Regions from separate parts of the Pseudomonas sp. GW821-FHT05H12 genome, predicted to be linked through region 2. Evidence: predicted binding sites of a transcription regulator. Region 2 holds the regulator's gene; each other region holds the start of a gene.
The links. Region 2 encodes FliA, which starts transcription of late flagellar genes. Its sites were predicted from a motif close to CTAAAGTTTNNNNNNNNNNNGCCGNTAA; they were not measured.
Positions count from the first base shown of each region.

Region 1: the regulator FliA is predicted to act here: its motif matches at 1,405-1,432, upstream of motA (flagellar motor stator protein MotA).
Region 3: the regulator FliA is predicted to act here: its motif matches at 1,321-1,348, upstream of flgM (flagellar biosynthesis anti-sigma factor FlgM).

Region 1 is NZ_JBWKRS010000021.1:95,405-98,678, reverse strand. Features, by position in the region: gene AC07SU_RS19290 (HDOD domain-containing protein) at 1-1,333, opposite strand, end outside; gene motA (flagellar motor stator protein MotA) at 1,500-2,351, shown strand; gene motB (flagellar motor protein MotB) at 2,355-3,274, shown strand, end outside.
Region 2 is NZ_JBWKRS010000041.1:11,633-14,906, reverse strand. Features, by position in the region: gene fleN (flagellar synthesis regulator FleN) at 43-876, shown strand; gene fliA (RNA polymerase sigma factor FliA) at 873-1,613, shown strand; gene AC07SU_RS26625 (chemotaxis response regulator CheY) at 1,781-2,155, shown strand; gene AC07SU_RS26620 (protein phosphatase CheZ) at 2,174-2,962, shown strand; gene AC07SU_RS26615 (chemotaxis protein CheA) at 2,974-3,274, shown strand, end outside.
Region 3 is NZ_JBWKRS010000029.1:5,013-8,286, forward strand. Features, by position in the region: gene AC07SU_RS22500 (chemotaxis protein CheV) at 1-398, opposite strand, end outside; gene flgA (flagellar basal body P-ring formation chaperone FlgA) at 479-1,243, shown strand; gene flgM (flagellar biosynthesis anti-sigma factor FlgM) at 1,386-1,709, shown strand; gene AC07SU_RS22515 (flagella synthesis protein FlgN) at 1,758-2,228, shown strand; gene AC07SU_RS22520 (flagellar brake protein) at 2,325-3,074, shown strand; gene AC07SU_RS22525 (MFS transporter) at 3,134-3,274, opposite strand, start outside.

The sequences.
Region 1 (3,274 bases), on a different contig from region 2:
CCGAAAACTGCGCATGGTTCTCGGGGTTGAGGCGTACCTGGGCGGATTTCTCCAGCAAGCGTTGCAGCAGCGTGCTGTTGACCACGTCCAGGCTCAGATTCGCGGCGTCTTTGGGCAAGCCGTCAGCCTGGTGCACTCGCAGCGTGCTCAGGGCGCGATCGGCCATGAACAGCAAGACCCGTTGCATGCCGCTGGCCACCAGGGCCTCTTTGGCGCAGGTGGTCAGGTGCATGGCGTTGGCAAAGCGGCTTGGCTCCACCAGCAATTCGGTGCAGCGCTTGCGCCACACCGCCAGGGACTCAGCCGTGGGTGGCGGCGCCGGCAGCAGGCCTCGATGGATCTTCTGCACATGCCACGGCCAGATCAGCGACAGCGCCGGGTGCCACAAGTCGGGCATCAGGGTTGCGCGGGCACTGGTCACCGCTTGCTGGTGAACCTGCTGCTGTACCTCGGCCAAAGGCTGTTGCAGGTACAGCGCGGTGAGGTATTGCCAGCGTTCGGTGTGCGGGCAGGTCCAGGATTCCTGGGCCGACATCGCCAGGCCATTGGCCAAAAGCACGGTGTTGGCCGGCTGATTCAGCCAGCGACGCAAATTGGGTTCGGCATCGAGCAGTTGCTGGTGGCGCAGCGGGTCATCTTCACGGGCGATGTGCAGGGCCTTGACCAGCAGGCGTTGCTCGGTCAGCAAGAGCGTATAGCCCTGGGAGACCCAGATCGGCAGGTGCCAGGTTTCGGTCAGGCCGATGCACAGGTCCAGCAGGCGCACACCGAACAATTCCTGCTCGACCTGGCGCGCGGACTGGCCCTTGTGGATCACCCGCAGTTCCCATTCTTCCAGGAGTTTGGGGTACGCCACGGCCATTGGCCACAACGGCGACAGGAACAACAGGCTGCCCCAGTGGATGTCTTGCCACAGCCGCGCCAGGCGGCTGGCGAACAGGCCGTTGGCTTGCTGTGATGCATGCTGGCTCACCAGCAGCAGTTGGCGCAGCGCCACGGGAATTTCGTTGGCCGGCACTGAAGGCAAGCGTGCCAGCAGCTCTTCGGCGCGCTTGAGACCGAGGCGGTTAAGCGCCACTTCAAGGTTTTCGGCCGGTTCCGCCAGGCTGCCGTGGGTATGGCTGTTGGCTTCGCGCATCACGCTGAGCACCAGCGCGGGGCTGTTCTGCATCAGTTCGGCAATGTCTCGCAATGAACTGCGGCTGTCGCGGATGGCTTTGCACACGCGCTCGTGGCTGGCCTGTGGGACGGGCAGCAGCACATCGTCCAGGCGCTTGATCCAAGCGGCGAGGGTGGTGGGTTTTGAACTTGGGACTGTCGTTTCATTAGCCATGATTGGGGCGCGATCATCACTTGCATTCAACACGCCCGGAACGGGCCGAATTGGCTTTTCGCCTTAACGGGCTATAGTCTGGCGCAGTTTTGCCGATAAGTAGAACAAGAGTTTTCGGCTACACCCAATATGTCCATGAACCCGACGGCGCAAGTACAGATCCCCTATGGCTAAAATTATCGGCATCATCGTCGTCATCGCAAGCGTGCTCGGTGGGTACGTCCTGTCCCACGGTAAAATTGCTGCACTGATCCAGCCTTTCGAAGTGCTGATTATCGGTGGTGCCGCGTTTGGTGCATTCCTGCAGGCCAACCCTGGCTACATGACCATGCACGTGATCAAGAAGTCGCTGGGCATGTTCAGCTCGCGCTTCTCCCACACCTTCTACCTGGATGTGCTGGGGCTGATCTACGAGATTCTCAACAAGAGCCGCCGCGAAGGCATGATGGCCATCGAAGCCGACATCGAAGATGCCGCAGCCAGCCCGATTTTCGCCAAGTACCCGGCCGTGCTCAAAGATGAGCGCATGACCGCCTACATCTGTGATTACCTGCGCATCATGTCCTCCGGCAACATGGCTCCCCATGAGCTGGAAGGCCTGTTCGACATGGAACTGTTCAGCCTCAAGGAAGAGCTGGAGCATCCCTCCCATGCGGTGACCGGCATTGCCGACGGCATGCCCGGTTTCGGTATCGTCGCGGCGGTACTGGGTATCGTGGTCACCATGGCGTCCCTGGGCGAAGGCGACCAAAAGGCTATCGGCATGCACGTAGGTGCGGCACTGGTGGGTACCTTCTTCGGTATTCTCGCGGCCTATGGTTTCTTCGGCCCGCTGGCCACCTCCCTGGCCCACGACGCCAAGGAAGAAGTGAACCTCTACGAAGCGATCAAGGCGTGCCTGGTGGCTTCGGCCTCTGGCATGCCGCCATCGCTGGCGGTGGAGTTCGGGCGCAAGGTGCTGTACCCGAAACACCGCCCAAGTTTTGCCGAGCTGGAACAAGCGGTTCGCGGTCGCTAAGTCATGGAAAACAACCAGCCGATAATCATCAAGCGCGTCAAGCGCTTCGCTGCGGGACACCATGGCGGCGCCTGGAAAATCGCCTTCGCCGACTTTGCGACGGCGATGATGGCGTTCTTTTTGGTGCTGTGGTTGATGTCTACCGCCACGCCGGAACAAAAGATTGCCATCGCCGGTTACTTCAAAGACCCGATTGGCTTCTCGGAAAGCGGTACGCCCTTTGTGATCGACCTGGGCGGCTCGCCACAGCTGGCGCCTGAGCGCACCATCAACCCCGAGGTCAAGACCGAGACGCCGCAGCAGAACATTCCTATCGAGCGCGAAACTGTCGAATCGATGGCGGAGCAGGTCGAGAAGGAACGCCTGGAGTTGCTGCTGCAGGAGCTGCAGACCAAGGTCGAGGAAAATCCGCAACTGCTGAAGTTCAAGGACCAGATTTCTTTCGAAATCACGCCTGAAGGCTTGCGCATCCAGATCACAGACGCCGCCAACCGGCCGATGTTCGACTCCGGCAGCGCCCGCCTGAAGCCGTACTTTGAGGACATCCTGCTGGCCATGGCCGATACCATCAAGGCGGTGCCGAACAAGATCAGCATCAGCGGCCACACCGATGCCAAGCCGTATGCTGGCCAGGGCGATTTCGGTAACTGGGAGCTGTCGGCCAACCGTGCCAACGCCGCTCGCCGTGCGCTGGTGGCGGGCAGCTACCCCGACCCGCAAGTGGCGCGCGTGGTGGGCTTTGCGTCCTCGCAGCTGTTTGATCATGAAGACCCGTTCAACCCGGTCAACCGCAGGATCGACATCGTGGTGCTGACCAAAAAGGCCCAGCGTGCGATTGAAGGTGACCAACCGCCACCTGCGCCGACCCCAGGCGCCGGCGCCCCGGGCGAGGTTCCGGCCGACCCGAACGCGATCCCGCCAGG
Region 2 (3,274 bases):
CCATGTAGCCTGCGTCTAAGCAAGACAAGGTAAAGAAATAAAATGGGCAGCATGCATCCCGTACAGGTGATCGCGGTGACCGGCGGCAAAGGTGGCGTCGGGAAAACTAACGTGTCAGTGAATTTGTCCCTGGCCCTGGCAGAGCTTGGCCGTCGCGTCATGCTGCTGGATGCTGACCTGGGGTTGGCGAACGTCGACGTTCTGCTGGGGCTGACACCCAAACACACCCTCGCCGATGTGATCGAAGGCCGTTGTGAGCTGCGCGATGTGCTGCTCCAGGGCCCCGGTGGCATTCGGATCGTGCCGGCCGCCTCGGGCACCCAGAGCATGGTGCACCTGAGCCCGGCGCAGCATGCCGGCCTGATCCAGGCCTTCAGTGATATCGGCGACAACCTCGACGTGCTGGTGATCGACACCGCCGCCGGGATCGGCGAGTCCGTGGTCAGCTTCGTGCGCGCGGCGCAAGAAGTGCTGCTGGTGGTCTGCGATGAACCCACCTCGATCACCGACGCCTACGCCCTGATCAAACTGCTTAACCGTGACTACGGCATGAACCGCTTCCGCGTGCTGGCCAACATGGCCCAAAGCCCTCAGGAGGGGCGAAACCTGTTCGCCAAGTTGACCAAGGTCACGGATCGCTTCCTCGATGTCGCCTTACAATACGTCGGCGCAGTTCCTTATGACGAGTGTGTACGCAAGGCCGTGCAAAAGCAGCGTGCGGTCTATGAAGCGTTCCCTCGTTCGAAGTGCGCACTGGCGTTCAAGGCCATTGCCCAGAAGGTCGATACCTGGCCGTTGCCCGCCAACCCGCGGGGGCATCTGGAGTTTTTCGTCGAGCGATTGGTGCATCAGACGAGCGCAGGACCCGTGCTATGACAGCGACTGGCTACAACGCGTACAAGAAGTCTGCCCGTGACAGCCAGGGCGAGTTGATCGAGCGCTACGCGCCGTTGGTCAAGCGTATCGCCTATCACCTGCTGGCACGCCTGCCGGCCAGCGTCCAGGTCGAAGACCTGATCCAGGCCGGCATGATCGGCTTGCTCGAAGTGTCGACCAAATACGACGCGAGCAAGGGTGCAAGTTTTGAGACGTATGCGGGTATCCGTATCCGTGGCGCGATGCTCGACGAAGTGCGCAAAGGCGATTGGGCACCGCGTTCGGTGCACCGCAATACGCGCATGGTCAGTGATGCAATTCGCGCAATTGAAGCAAAAACCGGTCGTGACGCTAAAGATCATGAAGTTGCGGCCGAACTCCAATTGAGTCTCGATGATTACTACGGGATTTTGAACGATACCTTGGGCAGCCGCCTGTTCAGTTTCGACGACCTGTTGCAGGACGGCGAACACGAAGGGCTGCACGAGGACGGCGCGAGTGCACATCTCGAGCCGTCGCGTGACCTGGAAGATGAACGCTTCCAGGGCGCGTTGGCGGACGCGATCGCCAATTTGCCGGAGCGTGAGCGACTGGTGTTGGCGCTGTACTACGACGAAGAGCTGAACCTCAAGGAAATCGGTGAGGTCCTGGGGGTCAGCGAGTCGCGTGTCAGCCAGCTGCATAGCCAGTGCGCAGCCCGCTTGCGGGGGCGATTGGGAGAGTGGCGAGCGCGCTGACAGGCAGTGTGGGGACACTGCAGACGCTACCGTGAAAGCCCACGCTTTCGCGGGTTCGTACCGTGGTGCCCTGGGCAGTCCTTTTTGTGTAACGCCTGTTGATTGAAATGGCGCGTCCAGGTGCTGGGCGCGTTTAAGACTGCTTGGAGGTCGAATTGGACAAGAACATGAAAATCCTCATCGTTGATGACTTCTCAACGATGCGGCGGATCATAAAAAACCTGTTGCGTGACCTTGGGTTCACAAACACGGTCGAGGCGGATGACGGCATTACGGCAATTCCGATCCTCAACAGCGGGAGCATCGACTTTCTGGTAACCGACTGGAACATGCCGGGCATGACCGGTATCGATTTGCTGCGCCACGTGCGTGCTGATGAAAAACTGCGCAGCCTGCCTGTGCTGATGGTGACCGCCGAAGCCAAGCGTGAGCAGATCATCGAAGCCGCCCAAGCCGGGGTAAACGGTTACGTGGTCAAGCCATTCACTGCGCTGGCCTTGAAAGAGAAGATCGAGAAAATCTTCGAACGCATCGGTCATTGATGCTGCCACGGGGGAGCTATGGAGCATAAAGAAACGTCACAGGGAGACTTCGAGTCGACCCTGAAAAAGCATGCTCACCAGTTGGTCGACAGCCTTGAAAAAGGCCAGTTTGGCGACGCGGTGCAGTTAATCCATGAGCTCAACCAGACCCGTGACCGCGGCCTGTACCAGGAAGTGGGCAAGCTCACGCGCGAGCTGCACAGTGCGATCGTCAATTTCCAGATTGACCCGCACATGCCCCAGGCCGAAGAGATTTCGCAAATCACCGATGCCACCGAACGCCTGTCCTACGTGGTCAGGCTGACTGAGGCGGCGGCCAACCGCACCATGGACCTGGTGGAGAACGCCACGCCCCTGGTCAATGGAATGGCCAATGAAGCCCAGGCCCTCAGCGTTGACTGGGGCCGCTTCATGCGTCGGGAAGTGGGCGCGGAAGAGTTTCGTGAATTGGCGCGTCGGGTCGACGGCTTTTTGTCGCGCAGCGAGCAGGAAAACCGCACGGTTTCCAGCAACCTCAACGACATTCTGCTGGCCCAGGATTACCAGGACCTCACCGGCCAGGTGATCAAGCGTGTGACCCAATTGGTCACCGAAGTGGAAAGCAACTTGCTCAAATTGGTGCTTATGGCAGGCCAGGTTGATCGCTTTGCCGGTATCGAACATGACCGCGCAGCGATCCTCTCGGAAAAAGATCCACAAAAACATCTCGCCAAGGGTGAAGGTCCGCAGATTCATGCCGATAAACGTGAAGACGTTGTATCGGGTCAGGATGATGTTGATGACCTGTTATCCAGTTTAGGCTTCTAAGGAGCACCCACATGAGCTTCGGCGCCGATGAAGAAATCCTTCAGGATTTCCTTGTAGAGGCCGGCGAAATTTTAGAGCAACTGTCCGAACAACTGGTCGAGCTGGAAAGCCGGCCGGATGATGCGAACCTGCTCAATGCAATTTTTCGCGGTTTTCACACTGTAAAAGGGGGCGCCGGCTTCCTCCAGCTCCATGAGCTGGTGGAGTGCTGCCACATCGCCGAGAACGTGTTCGACATCCTGCGCAAGGGTGAGCGTCACGTTGACTCGGAATTGATGGACGTGATTCTCGAAGCACTGGATGCGGTCAACG
Region 3 (3,274 bases), on a different contig from region 2:
AGGTAGTGATCGCGGCCGGTGCCCTTGGGCGGCGGATGGATCTCTTCCCAGTTCATGTTGACGATGCGCTCCACCGAGCGCACCAGGAAGCCCTGGGTCTTGGTGTTGTACTCGGTGATGATCACGAACGGGCTTTCACGGTCTTGCAAACCGGAAGAACCGGTGGCCATGGCCAGGTCAAGAATCGGGATCGTCGCACCCCGGATGTTGGCAACGCCACACACCACCGGGCTGGACTTGGGCATGATCGTCAGCTTGGGACATTGCAGCACTTCCCGCACCTTGAACACGTTGATGCCATATAGCTGCTTGCCGTCCAGGCGAAAAAGCAACAACTCAAGGCGATTCTGCCCTACCAGCTGTGTGCGCTGGTTTACTGAATCCATTACACCTGCCATGCCCAGACTCCTACGCTAAAACCTAAGGGGTACGACGCGCACCCAACATTAAACGGCACGAGCTTTGCTTTTTATTGGTCATGAACCTTAAAACGACAGTTTCCCGACGCCTTGCTCCCCAACGACTCCGTAGCCTGCTCTGCGCGTCGCTGGCATTGCTTGCCATGGGCACAGGGGCCACGGCCCGCGCAGATAACGTCACCTTGCCTGATCTACTTATCGGCGTCACTCAGGGCTTTCTTGAGTTCACTGTAGAAGATTATCTGGCGACCACCCAGACGCCCGGGCGCTACGAAATCCAGGTCAACCAGCTGGACCCTCGACTACGCATGCCGGCGTGCGACAAGGAATTGACAGCCACCCTGGAAAGCCCGGCCCAGCCGATCGGCCGTGTCACGGTCAAAGTGCGCTGCGAAGGCGCGTCGCCCTGGACGGTGTTCGTACCGGCGCAGGTGAAGTTGTTCCGCGACGTGGTGGTGGTGACCCGCCCCCTCAAGCGCACCGGGATCATCGGCGATCAAGACGTTGCCTTGCGTGAGCGGGATATCAGCCTGATCAATCAGGGTTACCTCACCACGCTGGACCAGGCCATCGGGCAGAAACTGACCCGACCAATGGTCACCGACCAGGTGATTACCCTGGTTCACCTGGAGCAGGCCGAGGTTGTGCGCAAGGGCGACCAGGTGGTGATCTCTGCCAGCAGCGGCTCGCTGAACGTGAAGATGCCGGGCGAGGCGCTGTCCAACGGCGGCATGAGCGAGCAGATCCGCGTCAAGAACCTGAATTCCAACCGCGTGATCAAGGCGCGGGTGACCGCTCCCGGACAAGTCGAGGTGGCTTTATAGATCACTGGTATCGGACGCCAGCTTTTCCTACACTGTGCGCCAGACGTTCGCGCAAACAGGTTTATTGTCAATCGAGCCTAAAGTTTGTCCGGGTATGGCCGAAAACATGGCAAGCGTCCAAATACCCAGAGGTTTTTTTATTATGGTCATTGATTTCAGCCGTTTGAATAACGCCCAGGCTTTGCCCGGCTCTACGCGCACCAGCGGTGCCAAGGACAGCGTAGATGCCAAGTCCCAGCCCCTGCCCGCCAAGGCAGAGCAGGCCGGTGCCAGCCAAAGCGGGGAATCGGTACACCTGAGCAATGAGGCTCAACAGTTGCAGAAGGTCACTGACTCGCTGCGCGATCAACCGGTGGTCAACAAAGCCCGCGTGGCCGAGTTGAAACAGGCTATCGCCGATGGCAGCTATAAAGTCGACAGCAACCGTGTAGCCAGCAAGCTGCTTAACTTCGAAGCCGAGCGCTAGGCAAAGGCCTGCGCAGGGCTTTTGGACGCTTAAAACCCAAGGCCAGCCATGCACCACGACGAACATTTGCTTCAACTGATCATTGACGATCTGGCGCCGACGCAACATTTGCTCGAGCTGCTCAAAGAAGAGTCCCTGGCCTTGTACGGCCGGGACATGCGCTTGCTGGAGGAAATCCTCGCACGCAAGCAGTCGCTGATTGTGCTGCTGGAACAGCATGGCAAGAAGCGCAGCCAGATTCTCATCAGCCTGGGCCTGCCCGCTGATCACGACGGCCTCGCTCAGCTGGCCAGTCACTCCTCGGTCGGCGATCAACTGCTGGCACAGAGCAACGCCCTCAATCTATTGCTCGCCCAGTGCCAGGAAGCCAACCTGCTCAACGGTCAGTCGATCCAGCTACAGCAAGCTACGACCGCCAACCAGTTGCGTATACTCCACGGCGGAGAGCCTCCGGCCCTCTACAACGCCCAAGGCTCCACCTCGCGCCTGGTCAAGCCAAGCACCCGCAGCCAAGCCTGACGCCGGTTTTCAGCGCGCCCTATCCAAGGCGCGCTACATGCTGGCAAAATGCCTGCTCTTGCGTGATGTCGTATTTTGTCTGGAGATGGAAGAACCGTGTTCAACGCCCTCAATGCGGAAGATGCCCCGCAGCCACCCAAGGTCCTCACCACGCCTCTGGAAATCGCCGGCACTTTGCGGATGCTGCAAGAAAGCCATGATCCTCTGATCATCACTTTCCATGAACGCAGCCAGCGCTTCCAAAGCTACCTGGTGGACGTTGACCGGGACAGCGGGACGCTGGCCCTGGACGAAATGATCCCGCGCGACGGTGAGCGCTACCTCGAAAATGGCGAACCGTTTCGCATCGAGGGTTTCCACGAAGGCGTGCGTGTGGCCTGGGAAAGCAACGGCACCCTGACCATCAGCGAAAAAGACGGGCACCGCATCTACACCGGCAGCATGCCCGACGAGGTGGTCTACCATCAGCGCCGTAACGCCTTCCGCGCCGCATTGAAGCTGGCCCAACTGGTCAATATCGAACTGGGTGGCGAGAAGCTCAAGGCGCCGATCAGCGGCAAGTTGCTGGACATCTCCGCCACCGGCTGCAAATTGCGCTTTGAAGGCGATATCTCCGAGCGCCTGCAACTGGGCCAGGTCTATGACCGGTTTATCGCCGCCCTGCCCTTCGGCAGCATGACCACCTCAGTGGAGCTGCGTTACCTGCACTTCGAAGAGAAGATCAACACCACCTTTGCCGGCGTGCGTTTCCACAACATGAGTGGCCTGGTGCAGCGCCAGGTCGAGCGCTTTGTGTACCAATTGCAGCGCGAAGCCCGTCGCTTCGATAAAGACGACGACTTCTAAGCATTTTCGAGCGCAATAAAAAACGGGCAGATCCTGATGGGATCTGCCCGTTTTTGCTTTCAGGGCCGCGCGCGGCTCAGGTCATGAGGGTGGTCATCCGGGTCCAGGGGCGGCGGTGGCCCTTCGACGACGGACTCATCCACCACCGGCGCCGGATCGGCTTCGGGCGCAGGGTCCACGGGCGTGGCCTGCATCTGTTC